DNA from 4 places in the Streptomyces tirandamycinicus genome. Region 1 is predicted to be linked to each of the others. Evidence: riboswitches for the same ligand, from Rfam matches in the RefSeq annotation. Region 1 holds a riboswitch; each other region holds the start of a gene.

The links. Region 1 has a riboswitch for cyclic di-AMP ahead of DDW44_RS10460 (C40 family peptidase). Riboswitches for the same ligand answer to the same signal wherever they lie in the genome.
Region 2: it holds a riboswitch for cyclic di-AMP, as region 1 does, so the genes downstream of both, DDW44_RS06785 (M23 family metallopeptidase) here and DDW44_RS10460 (C40 family peptidase) in region 1, are expected to answer to the same signal.
Region 3: it holds a riboswitch for cyclic di-AMP, as region 1 does, so the genes downstream of both, DDW44_RS23405 (M23 family metallopeptidase) here and DDW44_RS10460 (C40 family peptidase) in region 1, are expected to answer to the same signal.
Region 4: it holds a riboswitch for cyclic di-AMP, as region 1 does, so the genes downstream of both, DDW44_RS27290 (M23 family metallopeptidase) here and DDW44_RS10460 (C40 family peptidase) in region 1, are expected to answer to the same signal.

What each region holds. Positions count from the first base shown of each region.
Region 1 is NZ_CP029188.1:2,374,899-2,382,154, reverse strand. Features, by position in the region: gene DDW44_RS10490 (adenosylmethionine--8-amino-7-oxononanoate transaminase) at 1-414, opposite strand, end outside; gene bioB (biotin synthase BioB) at 407-1,579, opposite strand; gene DDW44_RS10480 (8-amino-7-oxononanoate synthase) at 1,731-2,876, shown strand; gene DDW44_RS10475 (DUF397 domain-containing protein) at 3,052-3,267, opposite strand; gene DDW44_RS10470 (helix-turn-helix domain-containing protein) at 3,283-4,140, opposite strand; gene DDW44_RS10465 (ATP-binding protein) at 4,547-4,987, shown strand; gene DDW44_RS10460 (C40 family peptidase) at 5,196-5,672, opposite strand; cyclic di-AMP (ydaO/yuaA leader) riboswitch at 5,676-5,832, opposite strand; gene DDW44_RS10455 (hypothetical protein) at 6,197-6,505, opposite strand; gene DDW44_RS10450 (ATP-dependent Clp protease proteolytic subunit) at 6,513-7,148, opposite strand.
Region 2 is NZ_CP029188.1:1,530,379-1,537,634, forward strand. Features, by position in the region: gene DDW44_RS06780 (PrsW family intramembrane metalloprotease) at 1-437, shown strand, start outside; gene DDW44_RS06785 (M23 family metallopeptidase) at 774-1,808, opposite strand; cyclic di-AMP (ydaO/yuaA leader) riboswitch at 1,820-1,956, opposite strand; gene DDW44_RS06790 (PP2C family protein-serine/threonine phosphatase) at 2,243-3,382, opposite strand; gene DDW44_RS06795 (MerR family transcriptional regulator) at 3,610-4,362, opposite strand; tRNA gene DDW44_RS06800 (tRNA-Met) at 4,617-4,690, opposite strand; gene DDW44_RS06805 (DUF5988 family protein) at 5,084-5,284, opposite strand; gene DDW44_RS31600 (hypothetical protein) at 5,905-6,405, shown strand; gene DDW44_RS06815 (hypothetical protein) at 6,416-7,069, shown strand.
Region 3 is NZ_CP029188.1:5,313,892-5,321,147, forward strand. Features, by position in the region: gene DDW44_RS23390 (DNA gyrase/topoisomerase IV subunit A) at 1-1,801, opposite strand, end outside; gene DDW44_RS23395 (M16 family metallopeptidase) at 1,995-3,395, shown strand; gene DDW44_RS23400 (M16 family metallopeptidase) at 3,413-4,795, shown strand; cyclic di-AMP (ydaO/yuaA leader) riboswitch at 5,037-5,200, shown strand; gene DDW44_RS23405 (M23 family metallopeptidase) at 5,214-5,987, shown strand; gene DDW44_RS23410 (GntR family transcriptional regulator) at 6,166-6,843, shown strand; gene DDW44_RS23415 (HPr family phosphocarrier protein) at 6,990-7,256, opposite strand, start outside.
Region 4 is NZ_CP029188.1:6,248,331-6,255,586, forward strand. Features, by position in the region: gene DDW44_RS27265 (phosphorylase family protein) at 1-533, shown strand, start outside; gene hpnH (adenosyl-hopene transferase HpnH) at 539-1,561, shown strand; gene DDW44_RS27275 (aspartate aminotransferase family protein) at 1,701-3,086, shown strand; gene DDW44_RS27280 (hypothetical protein) at 3,213-3,521, opposite strand; gene DDW44_RS27285 (tyrosine-protein phosphatase) at 3,621-4,436, opposite strand; cyclic di-AMP (ydaO/yuaA leader) riboswitch at 5,058-5,215, shown strand; gene DDW44_RS27290 (M23 family metallopeptidase) at 5,218-6,228, shown strand; gene DDW44_RS27295 (SGNH/GDSL hydrolase family protein) at 6,457-7,248, shown strand.

The sequences.
Region 1 (7,256 bases):
GCGGCCCGTCGAACGCCAGTACTGGAGGCACATCTTCACCGCGACCTCGACGGACACCGAGCCCGAGTCGCAGAGGAAGACGTGCCGCAGCGGCTCCGGAGTGATCTCGACGAGCCGGGTGGCGAGCCGGACGGCGGGCTCGTGGGTGAGCCCGCCGAACATCACATGGCTCATCCGCTCCAGCTGGCCGCGCGCGGCGTCGTTGAGCACCGGGTGGTTGTAGCCGTGCACCGCCGACCACCAGGAGGACATGCCGTCCACCAACTCGGCGTGCCCGTGGACCGGTTCGGCGAGCCGCAGCCGCACTCCGGACGCGGACTCCACGACCAGCGGGTCCGTGCGGCCCGGCATGGGACCGTACGGATGCCAGACATGGGCCCGGTCCAGGGCCACCACCTCGCGGGAGCTACGCATTGGGGGCGAGGCCGGTTCCCGCGCCGCGGCGGCGGACGGCCACCAGATCGGGGCGCGCGCCGGGCGTGCCGGCGGCCTGCTGCCCGGTGTCCTCGGCGGAGTCGCCGCACGGGGCGCATCCTCCGCCGCCGTGCGAACCGCAGCCCCCGGAGGCGGCCTCCGTCCGGTGCGCCGGAAGTGTCGTGGTGTCCGCGCCCTCCACCTCGAAGCCCGCGTCCGCGATCATCTCCAGGTCCGCCTTGCCGGCCTGGCCCTCGCTGGTGAGGTAGTCGCCGAGGAAGATCGAGTTGACCAGGTGCAGCGCCAGCGGCTGCAGGGTGCGCAGATGGACCTCGCGGCCGCCGGCGAGGCGTACCTCCACGTCCGGGCAGACGAACCGCACCATGGCGAGGATCCGCAGCGCCCGCTGGGGCGTCAGATTCCATTCCTTCGCCAGGGGAGTGCCCTCGAAGGGGATCAGGAAGTTCACCGGCACCGAGTCGGGGTCCAGCTCCCGCAGCGCGAACACCACGTCGACCAGGTCCTCGTCGCTCTCGCCCATGCCCGCGATCAGGCCCGAGCAGGCGGACAGCCCGGCCGCGTGCGCCTTCTGGACGGTGTCCACACGGTCCGCGTACGTGTGGGTGGTCGTGATGTCCCCGTACGTCCCCTCGGACGTGTTGAGGTTGTGGTTGTAGGCGTCGGCTCCGGCCTCGCGCAGCCGTTCGGCCTGGCCCTCGGAGAGCAGCCCCAGGCACGCGCACACCTCGACGCCCTCGTTCTGCTCCTTGATGGCCTCGATGGTCTTCGAGACGCGGTCGACGTCCCGGTCCGTCGGGCCGCGGCCGCTGGCGACCAGGCAGACCCGCTTCGCGCCGCCCGCGACCCCGGCGGCGGCGGCCTGGGACGCGTCGTCCGGCTTCAGCCAGGTGTACTTGAGGATCTCCGCGGTGGAACCGAGCCGCTGCGAACAGTACGAGCAGTCCTCGGGGCAGAGCCCGGACTTCAGGTTGACCAGGTAGTTCAGTTTCACCCGCCGCCCGAACCACTGGCGGCGCACCTTTCCGGCCGCGGCCACCACATCGAGCAGATCGTCGTCGGAGGTCGCCAGCACGGCGAGCGCTTCTTCGCGGGTCGGCAGCTCACGCCGCAGGCCCTTGTCCACCAGCGTGTTCAGGAGGTCCATGGCGCAGATCCTCGCCTACCGGACACCCCCCGGCCAAGGAGGAACTCCACAACGGCCCCCGTTTGAGGTGTGTGTATGGCCACACTCTGACCTTCGGCGTCCCCCGCTAGGGTCTGTTCGCTGCCTACAAAAGGACCGGACCATGCCCCCAGTGCCGCAGGATCCTTTCGACTGGACGGACGACGCGGCGCGCCGCCGTGCGGACGCGGGCCTGGTCCGTTCACTCCGCCCCCGGCCCGCGGACTCGGCACTGCTCGATCTGGCGAGCAACGACTACCTCGGCCTCACCCGCCGGGCCGAGGTCACCGAGGCGGCCGCCTCGGCCGCCCGGCGCTGGGGCGCGGGGGCCACCGGATCCCGGCTGGTGACCGGCAGTACCGAGCTGCACGCGGAACTCGAGCACGAACTGGCCCGGTTCTGCGGGTTCGAGTCCGCTTTGGTGTTCTCCTCCGGGTACGCGGCGAACCTCGCGGCGCTCACGGCACTCAGCGCACCCGGGACCCTGATCGTGTCGGACGCCGGCAACCACGCCTCGATCGTGGACGGCTGCCGGCTCTCCCGGGCCGAGACCGCCGTGGTGGCACACGCCGACCCGGAGGCCGTGGCCAAGACGCTGGACGCCCACCGCGGCAGGCGCGCCCTGCTGGTGTCCGACTCGGTGTTCTCGGTGGACGGCGACGCCGCACCGCTGTCCGCCTTCGCCGGGGTGTGCCGTGCCCACGGGGCCGCGCTGGTCGTGGACGACGCGCACGGCTTCGGCGTCCTCGGCGAGGGCGGCAGGGGGGCTCTGCGGGCGGCGGGCCTCGCGGGGGCCACGGGTGTCGTCGCCACGCTCACCCTGTCCAAGTCCCTGGGCAGCCAGGGCGGAGCGGTCCTCGGCCCGGCGCGGGTCATCGAGCATCTGGTCAACGCCGCCCGTACGTTCATCTTCGACACCGGACTCGCCCCGGCCGCGGTGGGTGCGGCCCTCGCGAGCCTGCGGCTGCTGCGCCGTGAGCCCGCTCTCGCGGACCGGGCCCGGAGCGTGGCGAGCATCCTGCACGGGCGGTTGACGGAGGCGGGGCTGACCGCTGCCCGGCCGGACGCGGCCGTCGTCTCCGTGCAGGCCCCGTCACCGGAGTCGGCGGTGCGCTGGGCGGCGGACTGCCGTGCCGCCGGTCTCGTGGTGGGCTGCTTCCGGCCGCCGTCCGTACCGGACGGGATCTCGCGGATCAGGCTCACCGCGCGCGCCGACCTCACCGAGCGCCAGATCGGGACGGCGGTGGCCACCATCCTGGAGACGGCACCGGAGGTCTGAGACGGTACCGGAGGTCTGAGACGGTACCGGAGGTCTGAGACGGTACCGGAGGTCTGAGGTGGCTTCCGGGATCTGAGGCGCCTCCGGGAGCGGGACCACGGCGAGAGCCAGCAGCCGGGACGCGGCGGACTCCGGTTCCGGCGCGGCAGCGTCTCGCGCCCGCCGCTCCGGCCGGTCAGCGCGGTGGAGTGCCCAGTCCGTGGACGAATCCGGTCCAGGCGCCCGGTGAGAACACCAGGTACGGCAGTCTCGGGTTCTTCGAGTCGCGCACGGCCACGGCGCCTTCGCCGCACCGTGCGGTCTCCACGCAGTTGTTCATTCCGACACTGCGGCTGCTGCGCCGCCAGGACGTGCCGGGCTCGGGGCGTACACATGCGTCGTGAGCAGACATCGGGGGGTGCCTTCCCTACACGCCGTCACGGATCCCTGCGACGAGATCCAACGAGTCGGTCGGGGAGAGCGCATGCGCCTGCATGGTGCGGAAGGCGGCGCCGTACGTCTCCAGGTCTTCCTTCCGTTCGAGGTAGAGACTACTCGTCAAGTGGTCGAGAACAACCACGTCCAGATCAGAAGTGTTCGGAAAGGAGAAGATAACGAAAGATCCGGTCAGTCCCACGTAGCCGCCCATGGAGAAGGGCAGCACCTGCAGGCGCACATGCGGGAGTTGGGCCATCTCCAGCACCCGGCGCAGCTGACCGCGCATCACCTCCCGGCCCCCCACCCGGCGCCGGAGGACCGCCTCGTCCAGCACCGCACTGAAGGTCAGCGGGCGTTCCGCCCGAAGCACGCGCTGGCGTGCGATGCGCACCTCGACCAGCGAGTCCACCGTCGCCGACGGCACACCCTCCAGCGCGGAACGGGTCACCGCCCGCGCGTAGTCGGGCGTCTGGAGCAGCCCGGGCACCACGGAGGTCTCCAGCGTGCGCGCCGCGCTCGCCTGGGACTCCAGGCTGATGAAGTCCCGGTACTGCGGCGGAATCACCCCGCGATAGGCGTGCCACCAGCCCTTTCCCCCGCCGTCCGCGGTGTCGGCAAGCGTCCCCAGCAGCTCGCGCAGCCGCTGGTCGGCCACTCCGTAGGCGTCCAGCAGCAGCGCGACATCGGCCGGTTTCACACCGCTCGTTCCGGTCTCTATGCGGCTGACTTTCGACTGGTTCCAGCCGACGAGGAGTGCCGCCTCACGGCTTGTGAGGCCGACGCCCAGCCGCAGACCCCGCAACTCCTCCCCGAGCTTGCGCCGGCGTACCGCGGGACCCTGCCGCATGCCGTGTCTCCTCGCATCCTCTCGTGTCCCCCGGTGTCCTCCGGTATCCTCTGCCGCCCCCTGGTGTCGCGCGGTGTCCCTTGGTGTCCTCTCGTGTCCCCTGGCGTCCTCTCGCGTCCTCCGGCGGCTGCCGGGCCGCCGCCGGGGCACCGGGCGGCCCGGCACGGGTGACCGCTCGGGGGCACATGCAGGCGCACTGCCAAACGCCCAGTCTGAGCCCAAATACGCTCTCGCGTCGCAGAGTTCACCGCTTTGAGGGACAGATATATGCATATCCCGGTGGATCCGCTCCCAAGGGGGCGGCAACAGTGGCAGTCTGGCGCGAAGCGCAGTCCGAGGCTGTTCCGGCATCCAATCCGCTGTGTGCCGCGCTCCGGCAGCCCCGGTGGGAAAGGGACAGCTCGCCATGGCAGACCATCAGGAAGCCTCCGTCACTCTGCCGAGCGATCCCGCCTCGGTATCCGCCGCGCGCAGATACGTCTCCGAGGTGCTCGCCGAGTGGGGACTGCCCGGGGAGGACGGCACCGCGGACACGGTTCGTCTCATCGTCTCCGAACTCGCCACCAACGCCGTCCAGCACACCTTCGGGCTGTCCCCGACCTTCACGGTCGACGTCCGCCTCGAGCGCGACGAGCGTCTGTGCGTCGGTGTGACGGACAGCCATCCGCGCCGGCCCCAGCGCCTGCCCGCGGCCGTGCAGCAGGACAACGGCCGCGGCATGGTGATCATCCGCTGGCTCACCGCGGAATGCGGCGGCAGGCTGTACGTCGATCCCACACCCGAGGGTGGCAAGACCGTCTGGATCGCCATGCCCTGGAGGGCGGCCGCCGCCGATCATCCGCGGTGAGGGTCCGGGCGCGCGGGGCGGGCCTGGCCCCGGGTGGCGGCTCCGGCCGGGCCCCGGGTGGCGCGGCCGTCCCGCTCCGGCCGCGCCGGACCGGCCGCGCCCACCGCCGAGTCGCCGCGCACGGGGGCGGTTCCGGCGCCCCCCGGCGGGGCGTGTCCGCCGCCCGGTGCACTCGTCGGCGCACGGGGCGGCGGACATGCCGGCTCGGCTAGCGCACCCGTCCGTAGCGGACGCTCTTGGACCAGATCTTGGTCAGCTTCACGACGGAACCGCTCTTGGGCGAGTGCCAGATCTTCCCCGCCCCGGCGTAGATGCCGACGTGGTAGACGTACCCACGCGAGTGGAAGAACACCAGGTCACCGCGCTCGCGCTGGGAGGCGGAGATATGGCGGGTGCGGTTGTACTGCTGCTGGGCCGTGCGGGGCAGCTTCTTGCCCGCCTTCTTGTAGGCGTAGAGCGTGAGCCCCGAGCAGTCGAAACGGTTCGGACCGGTGGCTCCGTACCCGTACGGGGCTCCCTTCTTCGACGCGGCGACCTTGAGAGCCTTCGTCGCGTGAGTCGAGGCGGCGTGCGCCTCAGGTGCGCCGCCCGGCACGATCAGTGAGCCGCCGACGGCGGCGATCGTGAGTGCCGAGACGGCACCCGTCCGGGACAGCAGGGACGGGAGATGTGTCTGCGCAGTCATGCGCAACCCTTCGTCAGCCGCCTGTGAAGGATGACCTGTCGGGTTCGGACCGGCGAAGACGCCCGGCCGCGTACGCGGCTTCACCCCAAGGACCCGCCACCGATCCGGCGGCCGGCCCGCACTGCTGGGTCCTCCACTCCTGCCGAAGCCCTCATGTCGACCAGGCATCCGGTGCGGCGGCAGGACTCGGCGTCCGCCCGGACCGCCCCGCCGCGGTGGCGGGGGCTTGTCGTCCCACGGATCTTGACCCATGAACTGCCCGATTTCCGACTCGAAACGACGGTTTGTGAGGCTCCTCACCACTGATCTGTTCGAGTGGACAGAGCCGTTCGGGGGACCCGGCGTCCCCGGGTGATGAGCCCCGTACCTGCGGCGGAGCCGGTCGTTGGGCCGTTCGGGCCACGCCGTCGCGCAACTCGCACGGGACCAAAGCCGAAGCCGCCGGTGGTCCGGATGGGCGACACCCGGTCGTACGCATCACGGGCGCACCGGAGGGCTCACGACAGGGGGTGCGCGGCGGCTCGTCAACTCGGTTCCTCCGGCGGCAGGGTGACCCGTGACGCTCTGCGCTCTCCGCCCAACACCCGCAGTGCGCGGGCCAATGTGGTGGCGTGCAGCTCGCTCTCACCGCGCGTGTGCATGACCGTCAGGGCGTCGCGGAGTGCGGTGGCGCCGGCGACCAGTGCCTGTGCGGCGCGCAGGGCGCCATACGTGTGCGTCCCGCGTGCCGGGTTGATCCTTCCCATTTGGTCGATCACTTCGAGGTAGCGGTCGATGAACTCGCTCTCGGCGTGCGTCAGGGCGGGCAGCGGCGGCAGCTCCGGTGGCAGCACCGTCCCCTCACCGGTCGCCGGCGGAAGTCGGGGCGGCCTTCCGGTTCTTGACGATGTGGTCGATCAGCCCGTACTCCCGTGCTCCCGCGGCGTCGAGCACCGTGTCGCGCTCCAGGTCGGCGGCGACGCGCTCCACGCTCCGGCCGCAGTGGCGGGCGAGCATGACGGTGAGCTGCTCCCGCAGCCGCAGCAACTCCTGCGCCCGGAGGTCCAGATCGGTGGGCTGCCCCTGCGCCGGTTCCGGCAGCGAGGGCTGCCGGACCAGCACCCGGGCACCGGCCAGGGCCGTGCGCTTGCCCGGGGCGCCGGCCGCGAGCAGTACGGCGGCGGTCGACGCGGCCTGGCCCAGGCAGGTGGTGGCGATGTCGCAGGTCACCGTCTGCATGGTGTCGTAGATGGCGGACATGGCGCTGATCGGGCCGCCCGGCGAGTTGATGTAGAGCGCGATGTCCCGGTCCGGTGCGGAGTACTCCAGGTACAGCAGCTGCGCGACGACGTCGTTGGCCGAGGTGTCGTCGACGGGAGCGCCGAGCAGGACGATCCGCTCGGACAGCAGCTTGGAGTACGGATCGAGCGTGCGCTCTCGGCCGCTCGCGCGTTCGGTGAACTCGGGCAGGACGTGACGGGCGGACGGACGTTCCACTGCGTACCACTCCTCCGGCGGCCGCTCCGGGCGGCCGTGTCTGCGGTGTCTGCGGTGCCTGCTGCGACCTGACCTTCGGCAAAAATGTACAGGACGTACAGACCACTA
Region 2 (7,256 bases), 840 kb from region 1:
TCATGGTGCCCGCCTTCGGTCTGCTGACCTGGCTGGCGGTGTGGTCCCGGCAGCGCGAGCTGCGCACCGTGGCGGCGGAGCTGCCCGCCTACGCGGCGGCGGGCTGGCTGGCCCCGGCCGAACCGCTCGCCCTGTCCTCCATGAAGGCCCGCACGATGGCCCGCGATCTGGCAGGCCGCACCCACGGTCCGGCGGCCGCCCGCGCGGTCTCCGAGTACGAGGCCTTCGCCACCTCCCTGGCCTTCCTCCGGCACCGGGCGGGACGGGGCGCGGCCGGGCCGGACTTCGTCGCCCGCGAGCAGGAGCTGCTGCACCATCTGTGGCAGCGCAGGGACCTCGCGGGACCGGCCCTGACGTACGCCGCCCGGGCGACGGGCCGTGCCTGGCAGCCCCCGCCGCACCTGGACTACAGCGGCTTCAACCCGTACCGCGGCTGACCGCTCCCGATCGGTGGTGGGCGGGTCCGCCCGGCGGGAACGCGCGTCCTCGCCGCGGAGCCCGGCTCCGGAGCACGGCACGGCCGACGGCCGGGGCGTCGGTGGGACGCGTACCGGGCCGTCGGCGACCGGAGCACCTGCGCCGTACGGACGGAGGACCGGCCGCGCGGGCCGGGCCGTACCGGCCGTACAAAGGGGGACTGACCGCCCGGGCCGGGCAGACCGCACCGACCTCACCGGCCGGGCAGACCGGATGAGGCGGAAGGGATCAGGCAGGCAGGCAGGCCGGGCGGGTAGGTAGGTAGGCAGGCAGGCAGGCAGGCAGGTGCGACCGTTTCAGACGGAAAGGCCCTTGCCGCGCAGCCATGCGGCGGGGTCGATGCCGTCGCCACCGGGGGTGTGCACCTCGAGGTGCAGGTGCGGGCCGGTGACATTGCCCGTGGCGCCGACCCGTCCGATGGTCTCGGAGGTGGAGACCTTCTGCCCCGCGCTCACGGTCATCGACGACAGATGGCTGTACCAGACCTCGGTACCGTCCGCGAGCTCCAGCACGATGTGGTAGCCGTACGAGCCGGACCAGCCGGCCGACTTGATCGTGCCGCCGTGTACGGCCTTGACCGGGGTGCCCGTCGGCGCGGCGAAGTCGAGACCCGTGTGGTAGCCGGAGGACCACAGCGACCCGGCCTGTCCGAAGGTGGAGGTGAGCGTGTACGACGAGGTCGGCAGGGAGTAGCTCGCCGCGAGCTTGGCGAGACGCTCGGCCTCCGCCTTGCGCGCGGCCTCCTCCGCGGCCTTGCGCTCGGCCTCGGCGGCCGCTTCGGCCGCCTTCGCGGCCTCGGTCTTCTGCCGCTTCGCCTCGGCGGCGGCCTGCTCGACCGCGGCCTGCTCGGCGGCCGCCCGGGCCTCGGCCTCCGCCTCGGCCTGCTGCTGCTCGGCCTGCTGGAGGATCCGGGCACGCAGGGCCTCGCCCGCGTCACCTCCCTGGCCCGCGGCGTCGGCCGTGGTGAGCGGCCCGTCGGCGACGGTCTCGTCGGCGGGGTCGTCCGCCATCAACGAGCCCACACCGGGCAGCGATTCGGGGTCCGGGAGTTTGTCCGCGATGACATCGGGAAGGGAGATGGAGACCGCGGGCTTGTCCTGGGCGGTGGCCATGCCGCCCGCGCCGACCGCGGCGATGACGCCGACGCCGAGGACGGTGGAGCTCCGCGCGAGCGCGTTGCGCTGCTTGACGACGCGGTGCCTGCCACGAACGGGACGGACCGATTCCTCGGTCGGGTTCCACTCCTCCGCCGCGGGGGCGGGAGCCCACTGGTCGCTGGGTGCCCACTGGGTCGTGGGGGGCTCCTGGAGGGCAGGCTTGTTGGACGCCACGGAGGCGTTCTCCTTTCCTTCCTTCTCGCCTACCGGGTTAGCTGACGGGTTCGGAGCAGGAAGGTCTCCTTCGGGCACCACAAGGCACCCGATTCACCCCAAATGGATGGTTCCCCGGTTCCCTTGCGGGATTCGGCGCATGCGCACGGTGCCGCCTCTTGCGACGGCTGGGACGACCGCGCTGCGTTATCGAACGTTAATAGAGATCGAGGCCCGATTCCAAGCTGTTCCCACTGATCGTTAAGGACGTTGGCCAGAACTTAAGCGCAACAACCGGTTCGAAACGGGCAAGTTCTCGCCTCTCGCTCAAGCCAACATTCCTGACTGTTCGTCAAATGTTATGCGCAGGGCACGGATCTGATCACGCTCCGTGGCATCGTGCCGCTCAGACAACTCACAAGCCCCCTGCGCCACACAGGCACCAGCGGGTCCCGTCACGGGTGAGCCGGCGTCGCCCTGCGCCGCGGCGACTGCTGCTCCACCCGCCGGGTGACCGCGAGCAGCGCCATGTCGTCCGTCGCCGCACCGCCCGTGTGCCGGCGCACATCGGCGACCACCACGTCCAGCAGCTCCTCCGGGCCGGAGAAGGCACGGCCACCCAGCCGCCGGCGCGGGTCGTACATCACGTCGTGTGCGTCCCGCGCCTCCGACAGGCCGTCGGTGTAGAGCAGGAGCGTGCCACCGGGCGGATAGGAGGTCTCGGACACCAGGTCCGGCTCGGTCCCGAGGTCCATTCCCAGCGGCAGCGCCCGCACGGGCGGATCCAGCACGAGCAGCGCGCCGTCCGCCGCGAGCAGCAGGGGCGCCGGATGCCCCCGGTTGACGACCCGGACCCGTTCCCCGCCGCGTGGGATCTCGGCGAGCACGGCGGTAGTGAAGCCCTCGAAGCTCTCGAGCCCGGCATCCCGCGCGCCCTCCCGTGCCAGGGCCCGCTCCAGCCGCTGCGCCACCCCCGCCAGCGAGACCTCCTGCTCGGCGGCCTCTCGGAAGGCGCCCAGCACCAGGGCCACCGTGCCGACCGCGTCCAGGCCCTTCCCCCGCACGTCGCCCACGATCAGCCGCACCCCGTGCGGAGTCTCCTGCACGGCGTACAGGTCCCCGCCGATGAGCGCGTCCCGCTCGGCCGCCTCGTACCGGGCGGCGACCTGCAGACCGTCGATCCGCTCGTCGGGCGTGGGCAGCACCGCCCGCTGCGCCGCCTCCGCGACGACCCGGGCCGACGCAAGGCGCTCGCCGCTGCGCCGCACGATCCGGTTGATGAAGAGGGCCAGTACGGAGACCGTGAACACGGTCAGCAGTTCCGTGATGGCCGGGATCCTCAGGATCCTGTCGCTGTAGACGTGCATACCCGCCACCGCCGCGCAGGCGGCGGCGCCGGTGGCGAGCGTGTAGCGCATCGAGAAGAAGGGGGCGGCGATCAGCGGTGCCGCCGTGAAGAGCGGCGCCGCGGTGAAGGTGTCGGGCGTTCCGAGGTCGTAGACGACCCCGCCCACGATCATCAGCCACGGGAGTACGGCGAGAAAGCGGCGGCCACCGTTCTGCCGCCCGTCCCTGCCGCGTTCTCGGTGCCGCACCAGTCTCTCCTGCCGGATCCGTCGGGGCCGCGGACGGTACCGCGCCCCATTCAGGCTGGCCGCAGCCGCGCCGCCCGACGAATCGCCATCGGCCAACCGGCCCAGCACCCCGCGGGCACCGCCGCTCCCGGCGTGCGGATCACCAGGGGGCCCTCCCGGTGACAAGGCCGTGCGGGGCGCTCGGCCCTCTCCACCCGCCGCCGGACGGCGGCCGTCCGGCGGCGCGGCTACCGGTCCTCGCCGAGATGGCGCTCCGCGTAGACCTTCAGCGCGTCCCGGACGAAGGCCGCCGTGCCCTCGCCGTGCCGGTCGTAGGTGGCCGTGAAGCGCGGATCGGCGACGTACATCTCACCCAGACCGATCACATACGACCTGGTGGGGGTGACCGTTCCGGACAGCCACTCGCAGTGCCGCCGAGCGATGGCCTGGGCCTCCTCGCCGTCCGGCGCCAGCCCGTCCCTCAGAGCCTGCCCGAAGTCGCGGGCGATCGCGACCTGGCGGTCCTGGAAGTCGCGCTTCTCCCGCTCGCTCAGCGAGCGCCACCAGCGGTCGCCCTTCTCGTACGCCGCACGGCCCCAGCGCTCGGTAACCTCCTCCTCGTACCGGGTGTGGTCGAAGCCGTCGAAGACCTCTTCCGCCATCAGTTCCTCTCCCTTCTCGGTCCGGTCGAGAGTGGTCCGCACCGAGGCGATCTGCCGCCCGATGCGCTCCCGCTCCTGCTCAAGCAGCCGAAGGTGGGTACGCAGCGCGGTGGCCGTGTCCCGCTGGCCGTCCAGGACCTGCGCGATGGCGGGCAGGCCGAGGCCCAGCTCCCGCAGCAGCAGGATGCGCTGCAGCCGGACCAGGGCGTCCTGGTCGTAGTAGCGGTAGCCGTTGCCGCCGATCCGGCTCGGCGGGAGAAGCCCGAGCTCCCCGTAGTGGCGAAGCGCGCGGCTCGTCGTGCCGGCCTTCCTGGCGATTTCCTGGATGGACCACTCCATGCCCAGCACGCTAAATCTTGACGTTGCGTAAAGGTCAAGGCGAATGGGGCCGGACTCGGCAGACGCCGGCCGGAGGCGAGGGAGGCACCGGTAGAGCCGACAGACCGGGCGGAGGCCCTTCGGCGGCACCGGAGACCAAGCAGACCGGCGGAGGGACGGAAGCCCGGATGGGCCAGGCGGACCGGGCGGATCACAGAGGTGGCAGACGCACCGAGGGCCCGGAAACCATGTGGTTCCGGGCCCTCGGCCTTCAGTAGCGGGGACAGGATTTGAACCTGCGACCTCTGGGTTATGAGCCCAGCGAGCTACCGAGCTGCTCCACCCCGCGTCGGTGAACACCACCCTACGCCATCCGGAGCAAGATCCAAACCGCTTTCCTCCGCCGCCCGCTCGCCGCCCCACCCGGAAGGGGCACCCGAGCCCTCGGCGGCGGAGTCCCGGCGCGGTGACCCCACCCTCCCGGGCCCGCGGGCGCACCGGGGCCGCCGCTATGGGAGGACGTACCGACGCCGGGCGGCTCACCGGACATGCGGATATCCGGCACCAGAGCACCCGGGCACCCGGGCACCCGGCACGGCGGCACAGTCGCCCGGACCGGAGCGCGCGCCTGCACGCGTCACGGGCGGCGCCGGCGTGAGCGCCCGCCCTCGGCACGGCGCACCACCCTTCCGAGGTGGCAAAATCCCTCCACCCCGGCCCTTTCCAGCGCGCTGACCTGCGACTACTCCGCTACCTCGGTGCGCTCCCACCACTCGTAGACGGTCAGCCGTCCCTCGGGAGAGTCCTCGTGGCGGGTCGTGGCCTTGAAGTGCTCGTAGCCGCCACGGTGCGGAATCTTCAGCTCCTGCCCCGGAGGGGTGATCGGCACGACCCGGCCCCGCAGGTCGTCCGGCCCGCCCTCGAGGCGTGCCTTGCTAGCCATACCTCCAGTCTTGCCCTTCCTGGGAGCTCCCCGCACGCCCGGAGCCGCCGGCCCCCGCCCCGGCGACCCTGGTCGGCCGCCCGCGAGGCGCGTGACGCCCGCGCCCGTGGCTACCTTCGACGGCTCACCTCGTGGGGTCCCCCGTGGCCCGACTCATGACACACGGCTTCGCAACGCCGAGACCCTCCACCTCGCTGGTACCCGGTCCGGCTCCGGCGAAGGGACGTCGGCCGCACCGGTCGCGACGCCCCATGGGCAGCTCAGAAGCCGCCGCGGCTTCGGTGGCAACGCACCGCTTGCAGCGCCTGCAACGCGGGGACACCTGCCCCACTGCGCCCAACTCGAGTTGTCTAGGAGGCTTCGGAGATCGCGGGACGGTTCAAGTCAACCTCGCCGGTGGGCGCTTCACCCTTTTGACTACAGTGGTCACTTAGCAGCGCAGAAAACTTCACCGACGGGGGCGGAGAACGTGGCGTGGGACGAATGGGACCGGATCAAAGCCGGCTCAGGTGCGCGTATGCGGTTGAATCAGCACGACGGCGGCTGACGGGCCCGCCATCATCGAGGGATACGCCCCCGAGGGCTCGGATCCCGCGACACTCGCCAGGCTCCTGACCGAGGTGGCCAACAACGCAGCTGACCGGGCCGGTTGCAGGGGCAACGGCGCCCTCGTGCCTCCCGGCGCCCTCGCCGCGGCCCCCGAGCCGCAGCGACCCGAGGAGGGGGTGGTGTGCGATCTCGCGGGTCTGGCCTTCCCCGGACCACAGGGACGAGGCGCAGCGGAGGAGATAGTCCAGAACGCTCCAGGCCCCACGTGGGCGTGCGACGTCTCCGGATACGCCACCTATGCCGTGACCCAGGAGCCCCGAATCGTCGCGGGCATCCGCTCCTCGCCCGGGTATGTGGAACAGCCGCGCGTGACCGGCCGCCAGGTGTCCGGATTCGATCCGCATCACGTGGTCGCCGACTGCGCGGGCACGCCCACGTACTTCTCCCTGGAGCTCGGTCAGAAGTACCACGACGCCGTCGACACACCCGGCACCCCCCGCATACAGGAGCTGTTCGACACCTTCGTTGAGGCCGCCGGCAAACGGTTCGGCTGCTCCGCCCCGACCTCCTGAGGACTCGAACGTGACGCACGGACGACACCGACTGCTGATCACAGCCGTACTGACAGCGGCCCTGGTGACCGGCTGCCAGAGCGGCACCGGAGGTGGCGCGACGCCGCTCAGCCTGAGAGGACTGACCGAGACCGCCGACGGGATGCCCGACGGCGGGGCGAGCACCTGCCCGCTGACCTATGACGTGGCCCAGGCGGCGAAGGCGACGGGCCTGGACGAGGCGACGGGGCCCGGACCCGTACAGGACGACGGCGATCCCGTCGCCACGGCCGAGGGCGGCAAGCGGGCAGAGCCCGGGGAACCGTTGGCCGAGAACCCTGGTGCCTTGGTGAGCTGTACCTTCCACATCGGCAAGGACGACGTGCAGGTGCACACCGTCGCGACCCGCAAGCCGCAGGCGATCGCTGCGCTGGCGCCGGTGGTCCAGAGGCTTGCCGGAGCATCCATGGATGACCTGAGCCGATACATGAAGCTGGCCGGCGACGCCAAGGCCGGTGACGTGGTCGTCACCGACAGCGGCAACGTCGCCGCCGTGCGGCTGAAGCTCGACGGCGACGGCGACGCCTACCTCCTGGTCGGTTTCGGTGAGGCGGGGACCAGCGCCCCTGACCGCAGGCAGCAGGTCGCCGACCTCGCTGGAACACTCGCGGACCAGGTGCGGTAAACGACGTAGTCGGCAATTGAAGATCGTGAGGTTCCCCCTCGCAACGTGAAGGCCATGACTGCAGGGGAAGTTGGGTCATGGCAGCGAGAAGCGTCGGAAGTACGATCCTGAGTTCCGTGAGGTGTGACAGCAGGCCGTGAACATAAGTGAGCACATACGTGCGGAAGTGACTTGAGCTGGAGAGTGA
Region 3 (7,256 bases), 2.9 Mb from region 1:
ACAGGAACTCCGAGACCTGCGCGCCGCCCGAGAGGTTCGGCGCCTGCGCCGACTCCGGGAGCTGCGGGAGGTCGATCACCGACAGCCGGAGCAGCCGGCCCGACGAGGTCACCACGCCCACCTCGCCGCGCGCCGTGGCCGCCACCGAGGAGACGATCACGTCGTGCTTGGCGCGCTTGCCCGCCTGCGGCGGCGGCTCGGCGGTGACGGTACGCGCCAGCAGACCCGTGGAGGACAGCAGCACCCGGCACGGGTCGTCCGCGACCTGCAGTGAGGCGGCCGGGACCGGGGCGCCGGCCGACTCCAGCAGGACCGTGCGCCGGGGGGTGCCGAACTTCTTGGCCACCGAGGCCAGTTCGGACGAGACGAGCTTGCGCAGCTCGGCGTCCGACTCCAAAATCTTCGTCAGTTCGGCGATCTCGCCCTTGAGCTTGTCGCGCTCGGCCTCCAGCTCGATCCGGTCGAACTTGGTGAGCCGGCGCAGCGGGGTGTCCAGGATGTACTGCGTCTGGACGTCGCTGAGGGAGAAGCGCTCCATCAGACGCTCCTTGGCCTGCGCCGCGTTCTCGCTGGAACGGATCAGGCGGATGACCTCGTCGATGTCGACCAGCGCGACGAGCAGGCCCTCGACCAGATGGAGCCGGTCCCTCCGCTTCCCCCGTCGGAACTCGCTGCGGCGGCGCACCACGTCGAAGCGGTGGTCGAGATAGACCTCCAGCAGTTCCTTGAGGCCCAGCGTCAGCGGCTGCCCGTCGACCAGCGCCACGTTGTTGATGCCGAAGGACTCCTCCATCGGCGTCAGCTTGTACAGCTGCTCCAGGACGGCCTCGGGGATGAAACCGTTCTTGACCTCGATGACCAGGCGCAGCCCGTGCTCGCGGTCCGTGAGGTCCTTGACGTCGGCGATGCCCTGCAGCTTCTTCTGGCCCACCAGGTCCTTGATCTTGGAGATCACCTTCTCCGGGCCGACGCTGAAGGGCAGTTCGGTGACGACGAGGCCCTTGCGGCGCGCCGTCACGGTCTCCACCGAGACCGTGGCGCGGATCTTGAACGTGCCGCGGCCGGTCTCGTACGCGTCCTTGATCCCGGCCAGGCCGACGATCCGGCCGCCGGTAGGCAGGTCCGGGCCCGGCACATGACGCATCAGCGTCTCCAGGTCCGCCCCCGGGTACCTGATCAGATGGCGGGCGGCGGCGATCACCTCGCCGAGGTTGTGCGGAGGCATGTTGGTCGCCATGCCGACCGCGATCCCCGACGCGCCGTTCACCAGCAGGTTCGGGTACGCGGCCGGCAGCGCCAGCGGTTCCCGCTCCTGCCCGTCGTAGTTGGGGGCGAAGTCGACCGTGTCCTCGTCGATGGACTCGGTCATCAGGCTCGTCGCGTCGGCCATCCGGCACTCGGTGTAGCGCATCGCCGCCGGAGGGTCGTCGTTGCCCAGCGAGCCGAAGTTCCCGTGGCCGTCGACCAGCGGCAGCCGCATCGAGAAGGGCTGGGCCATGCGCACCAGGGCGTCGTAGATCGACGCGTCGCCGTGCGGGTGGAGCTTGCCCATCACCTCGCCGACGACCCGGGCGCACTTCACATAGCCCCGGTCGGGGCGCAGCCCCATCTCGTTCATCTGGTACACGATCCGGCGGTGCACCGGCTTCATGCCGTCCCGGGCGTCGGGCAGGGCGCGGGAGTAGATCACCGAGTACGCGTACTCGAGGAAGGAGCCCTGCATCTCGTCGACGACGTCGATGTCGAGGATCCTCTCCTCGAAGTCGTCGGGCGGCGGCGTCTTCGTGCTGCGGCGGGCCATCGCTGCTGCGGCTCCTTCACCAACATGAACCATGAACGTGATCTGACGCCGACCATTGTGGACCGTCGCGCCGACAACGCGGACCGCGACCCGGGACAGGGGGGTGGAAGCCTCGGGAACTTCGCCGGTTACCTGCACGGTTTGCATACAGTGGCAGGACATCCTGCAACGCGATCGAAGGGACCACATGCCCATGGGTCACACGGCCACAGCCCGGGCCGGCTCCGGAGGCCTGACAGCGACCGAGCACCGCCTGGCCAACGGCCTGCGCGTGGTGCTCTCCGAGGACCACCTGACCCCGGTCGCCGCGGTGTGCCTCTGGTACGACGTCGGCTCCCGCCACGAGGTCGAGGGCCGCACCGGCCTGGCCCACCTGTTCGAGCACCTGATGTTCCAGGGCTCCGCCCAGGTGCCCGGCAACGGCCACTTCGAGCTGGTGCAGGGGGCCGGCGGTTCGCTCAACGGCACCACGAGCTTCGAGCGCACCAACTACTTCGAGACCATGCCCGCCCACCAGCTGGAGCTCGCGCTCTGGCTGGAGGCCGACCGCATGGGCTCCCTGCTGGCCGCCCTCGACGACGAGTCCATGGAGAACCAGCGGGACGTCGTCAAGAACGAGCGCCGCCAGCGCTACGACAACGTCCCGTACGGCACCGCGTTCGAGAAGCTGACCGCGCTGGCCTACCCCGAGGGCCACCCGTACCACCACACCCCGATCGGCTCGATGGCCGACCTGGACGCGGCGACGCTGGAGGACGCGCGGAACTTCTTCCGCACCTACTACGCGCCGAACAACGCGGTGCTGTCGGTCGTCGGCGACATCGACCCGGAGCGGACGCTCGCCTGGATCGAGAAGTACTTCGGGTCCATCCCGATGCACGACGGCAAGCAGCCGCCGCGCGACGGCTCGCTCCCGGAGATCATCGGCGAGCAGCTACGCGAGGTGCTGGAGGAGGAGGTTCCGGCCCGGGCCCTGATGGCCGCGTACCGCCTCCCGCACGACGGCACCCGCGAGGCCGACGCCGCCGACCTGGCGCTGACCGTCCTCGGCGGCGGCGAGTCCTCCCGGCTGCACAACCGGCTGGTCCGCCGCGACCGCACGGCCGTCGCCGCCGGCTTCGGCCTGCTCCGCCTCGCCGGCGCGCCCTCCCTGGGCTGGCTGGACGTGAAGACCTCCGGGGGCGTCGAGGTCCCCGACATCGAGGCCGCGGTCGACGAGGAGCTGGCGCGGTTCGCCGCCGAGGGCCCCACGGCGGAGGAGATGGAGCGCGCCCAGGCCCAGCTCGAGCGGGAGTGGCTGGACCGCCTCGGCACCGTCGCCGGCCGCGCCGACGAGCTGTGCCGGTACGCCGTGCTCTTCGGCGACCCGCAGCTGGCGCTCACCGCCGTCCAGCGGGTGCTCGACGTCACCGCCGAGGAGGTGCGGGCCGTCGCCGCGGCGCGGCTGCGCCCGGACAACAGGGCGGTGCTGGTGTACGAGCCCGCCGCGGCCGCGGACGACTCCGGAAACGCCGGCAGCGCGGGTGACGCCGGGAGCACCGGTCGTGCCGGTGAGGCCGGGGGCAACGACGACACAGAGGGGACGGACCAGTGACCGACGCTGCCGTGACCATGGACCTCCATCCGCAGCCGCAGCCCGGCGACGCCAAGCCCTGGGCCTTCCCCGCCCCGGTGCGCGGCACCCTGGGCAACGGGCTGACCGTGCTGCGCTGCAACCGCCCCGGCCAGCAGGTCGTGGCCGTGGAGATCTTCCTCGACGCGCCGCTGGACGCCGAGCCCGAGGGCCTGGACGGCGTCGCCACGATCATGGCCCGGGCGCTGTCCGAGGGCACCGACAAGCACACGGCGGAGGAGTTCGCGGCCGAACTGGAGCGCTGCGGCGCCACGCTCGACGCGCACGCCGACCATCCGGGGGTCCGGCTCTCCCTCGAGGTACCGGTCTCCCGGCTGCCGAAGGCCCTCGGCCTGCTCGCCGAGGCGCTGCGCGCCCCGCTGTTCGCCGACAGCGAGGTAGAGCGGCTCGTCCGCAACCGGCTCGACGAGATCCCGCACGAGACCGCGAACCCGGCCCGCCGGGCCGCCAAGGAGCTCTCCCGGCAGCTGTTCCCGGCGTCCTCCCGGATGTCCCGTCCTCGGCAGGGCACGGAGGAGACCGTCGAGCGCATCGACGCGGCCGCGGTCCGGGCCTTCTACGAGGCGCACATCCGGCCCGCCACGGCCACGGCCGTGGTCGTCGGCGACCTCGAGGGCGTGGATCTGGACGCCGTGCTGGCCGACACGCTCGGCGCCTGGACGGGCGACTCGGCCGAGAGCCGGCCGATGCCGCCGATCACCGCGGACGACACGGGCCGCGTCGTCATCGTGGACCGCCCCGGCGCCGTGCAGACCCAGTTGCTGATCGGCCGGATCGGACCCGACCGCCACGACCGGGTGTGGCCCGCCCAGGTCCTGGGCACCTACTGCCTCGGCGGCACGCTGACCTCCCGCCTGGACCGCGTCCTGCGCGAGGAGAAGGGCTACACCTACGGCGTACGGGCCTTCGGCCAGGTACTGCGCTCCGACGCCCCCGCGGCCCCGGGCGGAGCCGGCGGCGCCGCGATGCTCGCCATCAGCGGATCGGTCGACACCCCGCACACGGGCCCCGCGCTCGAGGACCTGTTCACGGTGCTGCGCACCCTCGCCGCTGAGGGCCTGACGGACGCGGAGCGCGATGTCGCGGTGCAGAACCTGGTGGGCGTGGCGCCGCTGAAGTACGAGACGGCCGCGTCCGTGGCCGGCACGCTGGCCGACCAGGTCGAGCAGGGTCTCCCGGACGACTACCAGGCCCAGTTGTACGCGCGGCTGGCCGGCACCGGCACGGTGGAGGCGACGGCCGCGGTGGTCAGCGCCTTCCCCGTGGACCGGCTGGTGACGGTCCTCGTCGGGGACGCGTCCGAGATCGAGGAGCCGGTGCGGGCGCTCGGGATCGGCGAAGTGACCGTTGTCACGGGCTGATTGACCGCACCTCCTCCGGGCAGGGGAAAGGGGGCCCCTCGGCTTCGCGCCGAGGGGCCCCCTTTCCCCTGCCCGGAACACCTCCCCGACCATCCGCCCGTATGTCCGGTTTGATGAGGAGGGTCGGTGTCTGCCCTGTGGCGTGCACTACAAATATCCGTGTCTGTTTGGTGATTGAACGAAGATCGGCTTAGCGTCTTCTGCGCTGTCCGCCAGTTGCACACGCCGCACCCGCGGCATCGGGCAGCCATCGCCGAGTCCCCGTCCGGCGCGAGCCTGGGGAGCCGGGGACCCATATGTCCCCTGGGGTGAATCGGGTGCCTTCGCCTTCGCGCGGAGGGGCTCGTAGGAGACCTTCCTGCTCCGAACCCGTCAGCTAACCCGGTAGGCGAGAAGGAAGGAAAGGATCAGCCACTTCATGGCGTTCACCCGTGCCACCGGGAAGCACCGTGGTCCGAGCCGCCTGTCGCGCAGGAGGGCGGGCGTCGCCTCCGTCGCGGCCATCGCCACCACCGGCGTCATCGGTACCCTCGCCTCCCCGGCCCTCGCCGCCGAGGCCGGCGGGCCCGCCCCCGTCGAGGACACCGGACTGACCCAGGCCGTCGCCGCCGACTCGCTCGCCGAGCAGATCGGCGCCCAGGCGGATGCCCAGCAGCAGGAGGCCGCCCTGGCCGCGGCCCAGGAGAAGGCCGAGGCCGAGGCCAAGCGCAAGGCCGAGCTCCGGGTGCAGGCCGCCCGCGACGCCGCGGAGCGCGCCGCCCGCGAGGCCGAGCGCAAGCGCCTGACGACCTACACGCTCCCGGTCGCAGGTTCCTATGTGAGCACCGCCTACCGCGCCGGAAGCGCCCTGTGGTCCTCCGGCAGCCACACCGGCGTCGACTTCCACGCCGCCTCCGGCACCGAGGTCGTCGCGGTCGGCATGGGCACCGTCGTGGAGGCCGGCTGGGGCGGCGCCTACGGCAACAACGTCGTGATCCGCATGCACGACGGCACGTACACCCAGTACGGCCATCTGTCCTCGATCAGCGTCTCGGTCGGCCAGCAGGTCGCCCCGGGCCAGCAGATCGGCCTCGCCGGATCGACCGGGAACTCCACCGGTCCCCACCTCCACTTCGAGGCCCGCACCGGACAGGACTACGGCTCGGACATCGATCCGATCGCGTACCTCCGCTCGCACGGCGTCCGCGTCTGACGCGTGCACCGTTTCGACCGAGGCCCCGGCTCCTCAGAGCCGGGGCTTTCGGCGTATTCCGGCCAAAAGATATCCATGGATTAGGATAGGCCTTCGGAAATTCCGGCCACCTGCCATAGAGTCACCGAAACAGACGTCGCTCGACGGGGTTTCGCGGCGATTAAAGCGGAGGTTCGGTATGCGCGTTCCCGCACGCTCGGTATGCACGGCGATCCGCGACGACATCGTCTCCGGTGTGTTCGAGCGCGGCAGCCGGCTCACCGAGGAGCAGCTGGCGCGCCGCTACGGCGTCTCGCGCGTCCCGGTCCGGGAGGCGCTGCGCACCCTGCAGTCGGAGGGGTTCGTCGTCACCCGCCGCCACGCCGGGGCGTGCGTGGCCGAGCCCACCGAGCAGGAGGCCGCCGACCTGCTGGAGATCCGGCTGCTGCTGGAGCCCCTCGGTGCCGCGCGGGCCGCCCAGCGGCGGACCGAGGCGCACCTCAAGGTGCTGCGCGGACTGGTCCGGCTCGGTCAGGACCGGGCACGGCGCGGCCAGGGCGAGGACCTGCGCTCGCTCGGTGCCTGGTTCCACGAGACGCTGGCCCAGGCGTGCGGGAGCCCGGGGCTCACCGCGCTGCTGACCCAGCTCCGGTACAAGATCGCGTGGATGTACGCGGTCGAGCAGCCCGCCCGTCCGCTCGAGGCGTGGGCCGAGCACGGCGCGATCGTGGACGCGGTGGCCCGTGGGGACGCGGAGCGGGCGCGCGCGCTGACCGCGCTGCACGCCGAGCGCACGACGGGCGCGCACCGGCTTCGGATCCCGGCGGCAGTGAGGGCCTCGCAACACTCCGTAAACACGGCGGGCGACCGCATTTAACACATGCGCCGTATACAAAGAGGGGAAGAAAAACCCGGGGGGTATTCTCCTGCTGCCGGAAAGGAATTCCGGTAGTGGTTGGTCATGTATGCGGGCCGCGTTCCCGGAAATTCCGGAACCGCGACCCGCTCATGAATCCGGTGCGCTCAGACGGTCTCGGGAAGTTCCTCGAGGCCCTCGGCGACCAGTTTCGCCAGACGGTCCAGTGCCGCCTCCGCGCCCTCCGCGTCCGACGCGAGCACGATCTCCTCGCCGCCCTGCGCGCCGAGGCCGAGTACCGCGAGCATCGAGGCGGCGTTGACCGGGGTGCCGCCGGCCTTGGCGATCGTGACGGGAACGCCGGAAGCCGTGGCGGCACGGACGAAGATGGACGCGGGGCGGGCGTGCAGGCCCTCCGCCCAGCCGACATTGAC
Region 4 (7,256 bases), 3.9 Mb from region 1:
ACGCGGAGCGTGCGCTCGCGCGGGTGCTGGGTGACGCCGCGGAGGGCCCCGGCCGCCGGGCCGGGGCGCCCCCGGCGGCCGGGGTCATCGCCGCCGGCTTCTGCGCGGGGCTCGCCCCCGGGATGCACCCCGGCGACGTGGTGGTGGCGGACGAGACCCGCGGGCCCTCCGGTTCCACGCCGTGCACCGCCACGGACGTCCTGACGGAGACTCTGGCCGGGGCGGTACCCGGGCGGACCGTGCACACCGGCCCGCTCACCGCCTCCGACCACGTGGTGCGCGGACAGGAACGGGCGGAGCTGGCGGCGACCGGCGCGATCGCGGTGGACATGGAGTCGGCTGCGACGCTCCACGGTGCCCTGAGAGCGGGGGTGCGCCAGGTTGCGGCCGTCCGGGTGGTCGTGGACGCTCCAGAGCATGAGCTGGTCCGTATCGGCACGGTACGCGGTGGAATATCAGCTTTCCGTGTCCTTCGTGCAGTAATGCCCGCTTTCTACGAATGGCACCGTTCTTTGCTGCTCCCCAGGAGGTGAGCCAGATGGCCATGCCGCTCCGCCAGACCATCAGAGTCGGAACCTATCTCTTCGAACAGAAGCTCCGCAGGCGCGAGAAGTTCCCGCTGATCGTGGAGCTGGAGCCGTTGTTCGCCTGCAATCTGAAGTGCGAGGGCTGCGGCAAGATCCAGCACCCGGCCGGGGTCCTGAAGCAGCGCATGCCGGTCGCCCAGGCCGTGGGCGCCGTTCTGGAGTCCGGTGCCCCGATGGTGTCGATCGCGGGCGGCGAACCTCTGATGCACCCTCAGATCGACGAGATCGTCGCACAGTTGGTGGCCCGGAAGAAGTACGTGTTCCTCTGCACCAACGCCCTGCTGCTGCGCAAGAAGATGGACCAGTTCACCCCTTCGCGCTACTTCGCCTTCGCCGTCCACATCGACGGGCTGCGCGAGCGCCACGACGAGTCGGTGGCCAAGGAAGGCGTCTTCGACGAGGCGGTGGCGGCGATCAAGGAGGCCAAGGAGCACGGCTTCCGGGTGACCACCAACTCCACGTTCTTCAACACCGACACTCCGCAGACGGTCATCGAGGTGCTGAACTACCTCAACGACGACCTCAAGGTCGACGAGATGATGATCTCCCCCGCGTACGCCTACGAGAAGGCACCCGACCAGGAGCACTTCCTCGGCGTCGAGCAGACCCGCGAGCTGTTCCGGAAGGCGTTCGCCGGCGGCAACCGGCGGCGCTGGCGGCTCAACCACTCACCGCTCTTCCTGGACTTCCTCGAAGGCAAGGTCGACTTCCCCTGCACGGCCTGGGCGATCCCGAACTACTCGCTCTTCGGCTGGCAGCGCCCCTGCTATCTGATGAGCGACGGCTACGTCCCCACCTACAAGGAGCTCGTCGAGGAGACCGACTGGAGCAAGTACGGCCGCGGCAGGGACCCGCGCTGCGCGAACTGCATGGCGCACTGCGGGTACGAACCGACCGCCGTCCTCGCCACCATGGGCTCCCTGAAGGAGTCGCTGCGCGCCGCTCGGGAATCCGTGTCGGGGAGCGGGAGGTGAGTCCGGGCGGCGGACGGCGGGCCCCGGCCGCTCCGGCCGGAGCGCGGCGGACCGGACCGGGGCCGGAGCGTGCCGGTTCCCGGGCACCCGCCGGGGCCGTACGGCGGGGGCGCCCCCCGGCCTTCGAGGAGCGCGGCGGATGAGCGACGGGTTCGACCTCGCGAAGCTGCTCGAGGAGCGCGCCGGTGAGCGGTACGAGCTGCACGCCCGGCACCTCAACCACCAACTGCCGCGGATGCTCCGGACGATCGGCTTCGACCGGGTGTACGAGCGGGCGGAGGGCGCCTACTTCTGGGACGACGAGGGCGGCGACTACCTCGACATGCTCTCCGGGTTCGGCGTCATGGGCCTCGGCCGGCACCACCCGGTCGTCCGCAAGGCGCTCCACGACGTCATCGACGCCTCCCTCGCCGATCTGACCCGCTTCGACTGCCCGCCCCTGCCCGGGCTGCTCGCCGAGAAGCTGCTCGCCCACAGCCCCCACCTGGACCGCGTGTTCTTCTGCAACAGCGGCACGGAGGCGGTCGAGACGGCCCTGAAGTTCGCCCGCTACGCGACCGGCCGGCCCAGGATCCTCTACTGCGGCCACGCCTTCCACGGGCTGACGGCCGGGTCGCTGTCGGTCAACGGCGAGGCGGGCTTCCGGGACGGCTTCACCCCGCTTCTCCCGGACACCGCGGTGGAGCTCGGCGATCTGGCTGCGCTGGAACGGGAGTTGGCGCGCGGCGACGTGGCCGGCTTCGTCGTCGAGCCGATCCAGGGAAAGGGCGTGCACGAGGCCCCGCCCGGATTCCTGCCCGCGGCACAGCAACTGCTGCACCGGCACGGGGCGCTGCTGATCGCCGACGAGGTGCAGACCGGCCTCGGCAGAACCGGGGACTTCTACGCCTACCAGCACGAGGACGGGGTGGAGCCCGACCTCGTCTGCGTCGCCAAGGCCCTCTCCGGCGGCTATGTGCCGGTCGGCGCGACCCTCGGCAAGGAGTGGATCTTCCGGAAGGTCTACTCCTCGATGGACCGGGTGCTGGTGCACTCGGCGAGCTTCGGCTCCAACGCCCAGGCGATGGCGGCCGGTCTCGCCGTGCTCTCGGTGATCGAGGACGAGCAGGTCGTCGCGAACGCCAGGGCCACCGGGGACCTGCTGCGGACCAGGCTCGCCGCGCTCGTGGACCGCTACGAGCTGCTCCACGAGGTCCGCGGTCGCGGACTGATGATCGGGATCGAGTTCGGCAGACCGTCCTCGCTGAAGCTGCGCGGCCGCTGGACCATGCTGCAGGCGGCCCGCAGGGGTCTGTTCGCCCAGATGGTGGTCGTGCCCCTGCTGCAACGCCACCGCATCCTCACGCAGGTCTCGGGCGACCGGCTGGAAGTGATCAAGCTGATTCCGCCGCTGATCATCGGGGAGCGGGAGGTCGACCGGTTCGTCGCGGCCTTCACCGCCGTCATGGACGACGCGCACGACGGCAGCGCGCTGATGTGGGACTTCGGGAAGACACTCGTGAAGCAGGCGATCGCCGGCCGCTGAGGGGGCGGGGCGGGCGGCTCGACGGGCCGGGTGGGCCGGGCCTCGTGGACGCGCCCGGTCGTCAACCGGGCGCCTCGCCGCGGACCGGCGAACGACCGCCCCGGGGCGGTGTCGGCTGCCACCGGCTCACCGCCCTTCGCCGTGAGAGCTCGGGACCCACGGCGCTCCGCTGCCGAAGCGCCTGCGGAACACCGTGCCGGGCATCGCGAACGCCGCTTCCACCGCGTCGCCGTCGACGGTGTCGCGGGCGGGGCGCCTGGGGACCTTCCGGTATCCCAGCGCACGGACGAGGCCGATGGCAGACGCCCAGCTGTCCGCGGCCACCACCACCTCGTCGACGGCATCGCAGGCGTTGCTCGCATCGGCCAGGACCGCGTAGGCGACCACCGTGCCGCCGACCGTCACCTTGGCGCTCATTCCGTCCGTACTGCTCATTCCGCTCATCCTGCTCATGCCGACTCCGGCCTGCCGCGGCCGTACCGCGGGACGACCCGGTCCGTTCCGTCACCGCCGGTGTTCCGCGGCAGGACGCGGTCAGACGGTGCCGTCGACCAGACGGTCGCGCAGTCGCTCCCGCGTCGCGGGCGTCAGGCCGAGGCCGTCCTGGAGATAGCGCTCGGTGCCGCCCCAGACCTCCTCCATGGTCTCGAACGCCGCGGCCAGGTACTCGGCCCGGGCGTCGAACAACGGGTTCAGCAGCTCCATCACCTCGGGCGACATCCCGGTCGGTGAGCTGTCGCTGCGGCGCACCCGGTAGCGCCGGTGAGGGTCGTTCGACTTGAGGTAGTCCGCCTCGATGGCGTCCCGCTCGACGCCCACCGCCAGCAGCGAGACGGCGATGGACAGGCCCGCCCGGTCCTTGCCCGCCGCACAGTGCATCAGCGCCGGCGTGCTGTCGTCCGCCAGTGCGTGCAGGACGCGGCTGTGCTCGGCGGTGCGCTCCCTGATGAGCGTGCGGTAGGAGGCGATCATCCGCCCGGCCGCCTGGCCGTCGGCGAGGATCGACTTCAGCTGATCGAGGTTCCCGTCACGCACCATGCGCCAGAACTCCGCCCCGTCGGCCGGGTCCGACAGCGGGATATTGACGTTGCGCACCCCGGAGAGCTCCACATCCGGCCCCTCCAGCCTCTGGTCGGCGGAATTGCGGAAGTCGAAGATCGTGTGGAGCCCGAGCGAGGAGAGAAAGGCCGCGTCGGTGTCCGTCGCGTGCGCGAGATGGCCGCTGCGGAAGAGCCGCCCGTACCGAATGTGCCGTCCGTCGACGGTCGGCAGCCCGCCCACGTCCCGGAAGTTGCGCACGCCGGACAGCTCGGGTTCGGCCGACGGGGTCTGGGGCAGCTGCTGCGTCACGGGGGCTCCTCCGTGTCTGCGGTCGGCGCTGCTCGCCGACGATGGCGCGATGCCGACACTACGACATCGGTTCCTCAGGCAATTATTTCGCGCTCCGCGGGGACCTGGGCGCGCGGAGCTCCCCTGCCACCGGGGTCCCGCGGACCCCGGTGCGGCACGCCCCGGCCGGCGAGCGGACGGTGCGGTGGCGTCGGGTGTGGTGACGTCGGGTGCGGTGCGCGCGGACGTGCCGGTCCCGGCGACTCATCCGTGCGGGAACGGCATTCCGTCCGGGCGGGTATAAGTACTTTTCCGTGGGACACATGTCGTTAATCGCAATGCATCCGCAATATCCAGTGTGTCCGAGTTGGCCACTTTTGGGCAATCCGAACCCATTGAAATGGGTATGGCATTCGCCCGTGAGCTGAATCATATCCGTGACGTTCCGTGGGGGGCTCAACGGTTCAACTCCCTTGCCCGTATGGAAGTCGAAGCCCCGGAATCCACGGAGCGTGACCGGGAAATGTGCGCTGATATCCGGCAGATCGATTCAACGGGGAAATGACGGCTTGTTCCCGGCGGCCGGGCTCCTTTACGGTCACCGCAATCCGGTCGGAACGCCTCATCCTGCCGCCGTCCGGAATATCGCACCCACCCACACATGTGGCAGGAGCGGGGGACCCAGGTACCGCGCCGTTCCGTGATCCCGGACGGCTTGGGGTGAAGCCGTGTCCACGCGCGGCCGGGCGGCTCCAGCCCGAACCCGACAGCTCACCTCGCAGGCGGCGGAGAGGAAAGCGCCATGCCCGGTAAGGGGAAGCACCGCCGTCCGAGAACCAGCCCGTTCAGGCGCGGACTGGTCGCCGCCGGTACGGGCGGAGCCGTCATCGCGATCCCGTTCGTCGGTGCCGCGGGCGCGAACGCCGCCGGGCAGTCGGCGCCCGCCGGGCACGCCGCCCCGACCGTCCACAAGGCCGGCGCCCCGGCCGCCCCCAAGGCCGTCGCCCCCCAGGCGCCGCAGGCCGTCACGGCGGCCGGGCTCTACACCGTCGTGCCGGGTGACCACCTCTCGAAGATCGCCGCCGAGCAGCGCGTCACCGGCGGCTGGCAGCAGCTCTACGCCGACAACCGGGCCGCCGTCGGCGAGAACCCGTCGCTGATCCACCCGGGCCTGGAGCTGAGCCTGCACGGCAAGCAGGCGGCCCAGGACGCCCCGAAGCCGCAGGCGAAGAGCGAGCGCAAGGCCGGCGCACCCGCGAAGGCCGGTACCGGGACCGCGGCGCAGAAGCCCACCGCACCTGCCGCGCCCGCCGACCGCGCCTCCCGCACGGCCGACCGCACCGCGGCGGCCCCGGCGGCGGCCCCCGCCCAGGCGCCGGCTGCCGCTCCCGCCGCCGGGAGCGTCCCCTCGGGCTACTTCGCCCCGGTGGCCGGCGGCGTCAGCACCGCGTACAAGGCCGCCGGAGCCATGTGGTCCAGCGGCTACCACACCGGTGTCGACTTCATCGCCCCCACCGGCACGTCCGTGAAGGCCGTCGGCCCCGGCACGGTCGTCTCGGCCGGGTGGAGCGGCGCGTACGGCAACGAGGTCGTCATCAGGCACGACGACGGCACCTACTCGCAGTACGCCCACCTCTCCCAGCTGTCCGTCTCCTCCGGTGAGAGCGTCGAGGGCGGCCTGCAGATCGGCCTGTCCGGCTCGACCGGCAACTCCACCGGCCCGCACCTGCACTTCGAGATCCGCACCAGCCCCGGTTACGGATCGGACATCGACCCGCTGGCCTATCTGCGCCGCCACGGGGTCTCGATCTGACGCTGCGTCGGTACCTCGCGCCGCGTCATCCGTCCGCCGGCCCCGCGCAGGGGGCCGGCGGACGCCTTCGCGCGGGCCGTGCGCGGCAGCGGAGCAGTCCGCGCGGCTGCGGCTCCGGTGCACATGGTCCACGCTGGGTCGGGAGGTGACGTGGTGGTCCATGTCACGTGCCGTCAACCCCTCCCTACGGTGGCGTAGGCCACTTGACGCGGTGAATGATGGCTCGACGTGGCAGACGATTCGCGTTCAAGAGCAAAGGAACCCTTCGGGTCGTACGCGGCGATCGGTGACAGCTTCACCGAGGGCGTCGGGGACCCCGGACCCGACGGACGGTTCGTCGGATGGGCGGACCGTCTCGCGGTCCTGCTGGACGACCGCCTCCCGGAGCACACCTTCCGCTACGCCAATCTCGCCGTACGCGGCAGACTCCTCGACCAGATCGTGGCGGAGCAGGTGCCCCGTGCCAGGGAACTCGCCCCGGACCTGGTGACGTTCTGCGCCGGCGGCAACGACATCATCCGGCCCGGCAGCGACCCCGACGCCGTCGCGGAACGCTTCGAGCGGGCGGTCGCGGACCTCACCGCCTCCGTGGGCACCGTGATGGTGACGACGGGGTTCGACACCCGCGGGGTGCCGGTGCTCCGCCACCTGCGGGGCAGGATCGCCACGTACACCGCACACGTCCGCGCCATCGCCGACCGCTACCACTGCCCCGTCCTCGACCTCTGGTCGCTCAGGTCGGTGCAGGACCGGCGGGCCTGGGACGCCGACCGGCTGCACCTCTCGCCCGAAGGGCACACCCGCGTGGCGCTGCGCGCCGCGCAGGTGCTCGGACTGGAGGTGCCCGCGGACCCGGACCAGCCGTGGCCTCCGCTGCCGCCGCGCGGCAGCCTGGAAGTCCGCCGGGACGACATCCAGTGGGCCCGCGAGCACCTCGCGCCGTGGATCGGCCGGCGGCTCAGGGGTGAATCGTCCGGCGATCACGTGGTGCCGAAACGCCCCGACCTGCTGCCGCTCTGATCGCCGCG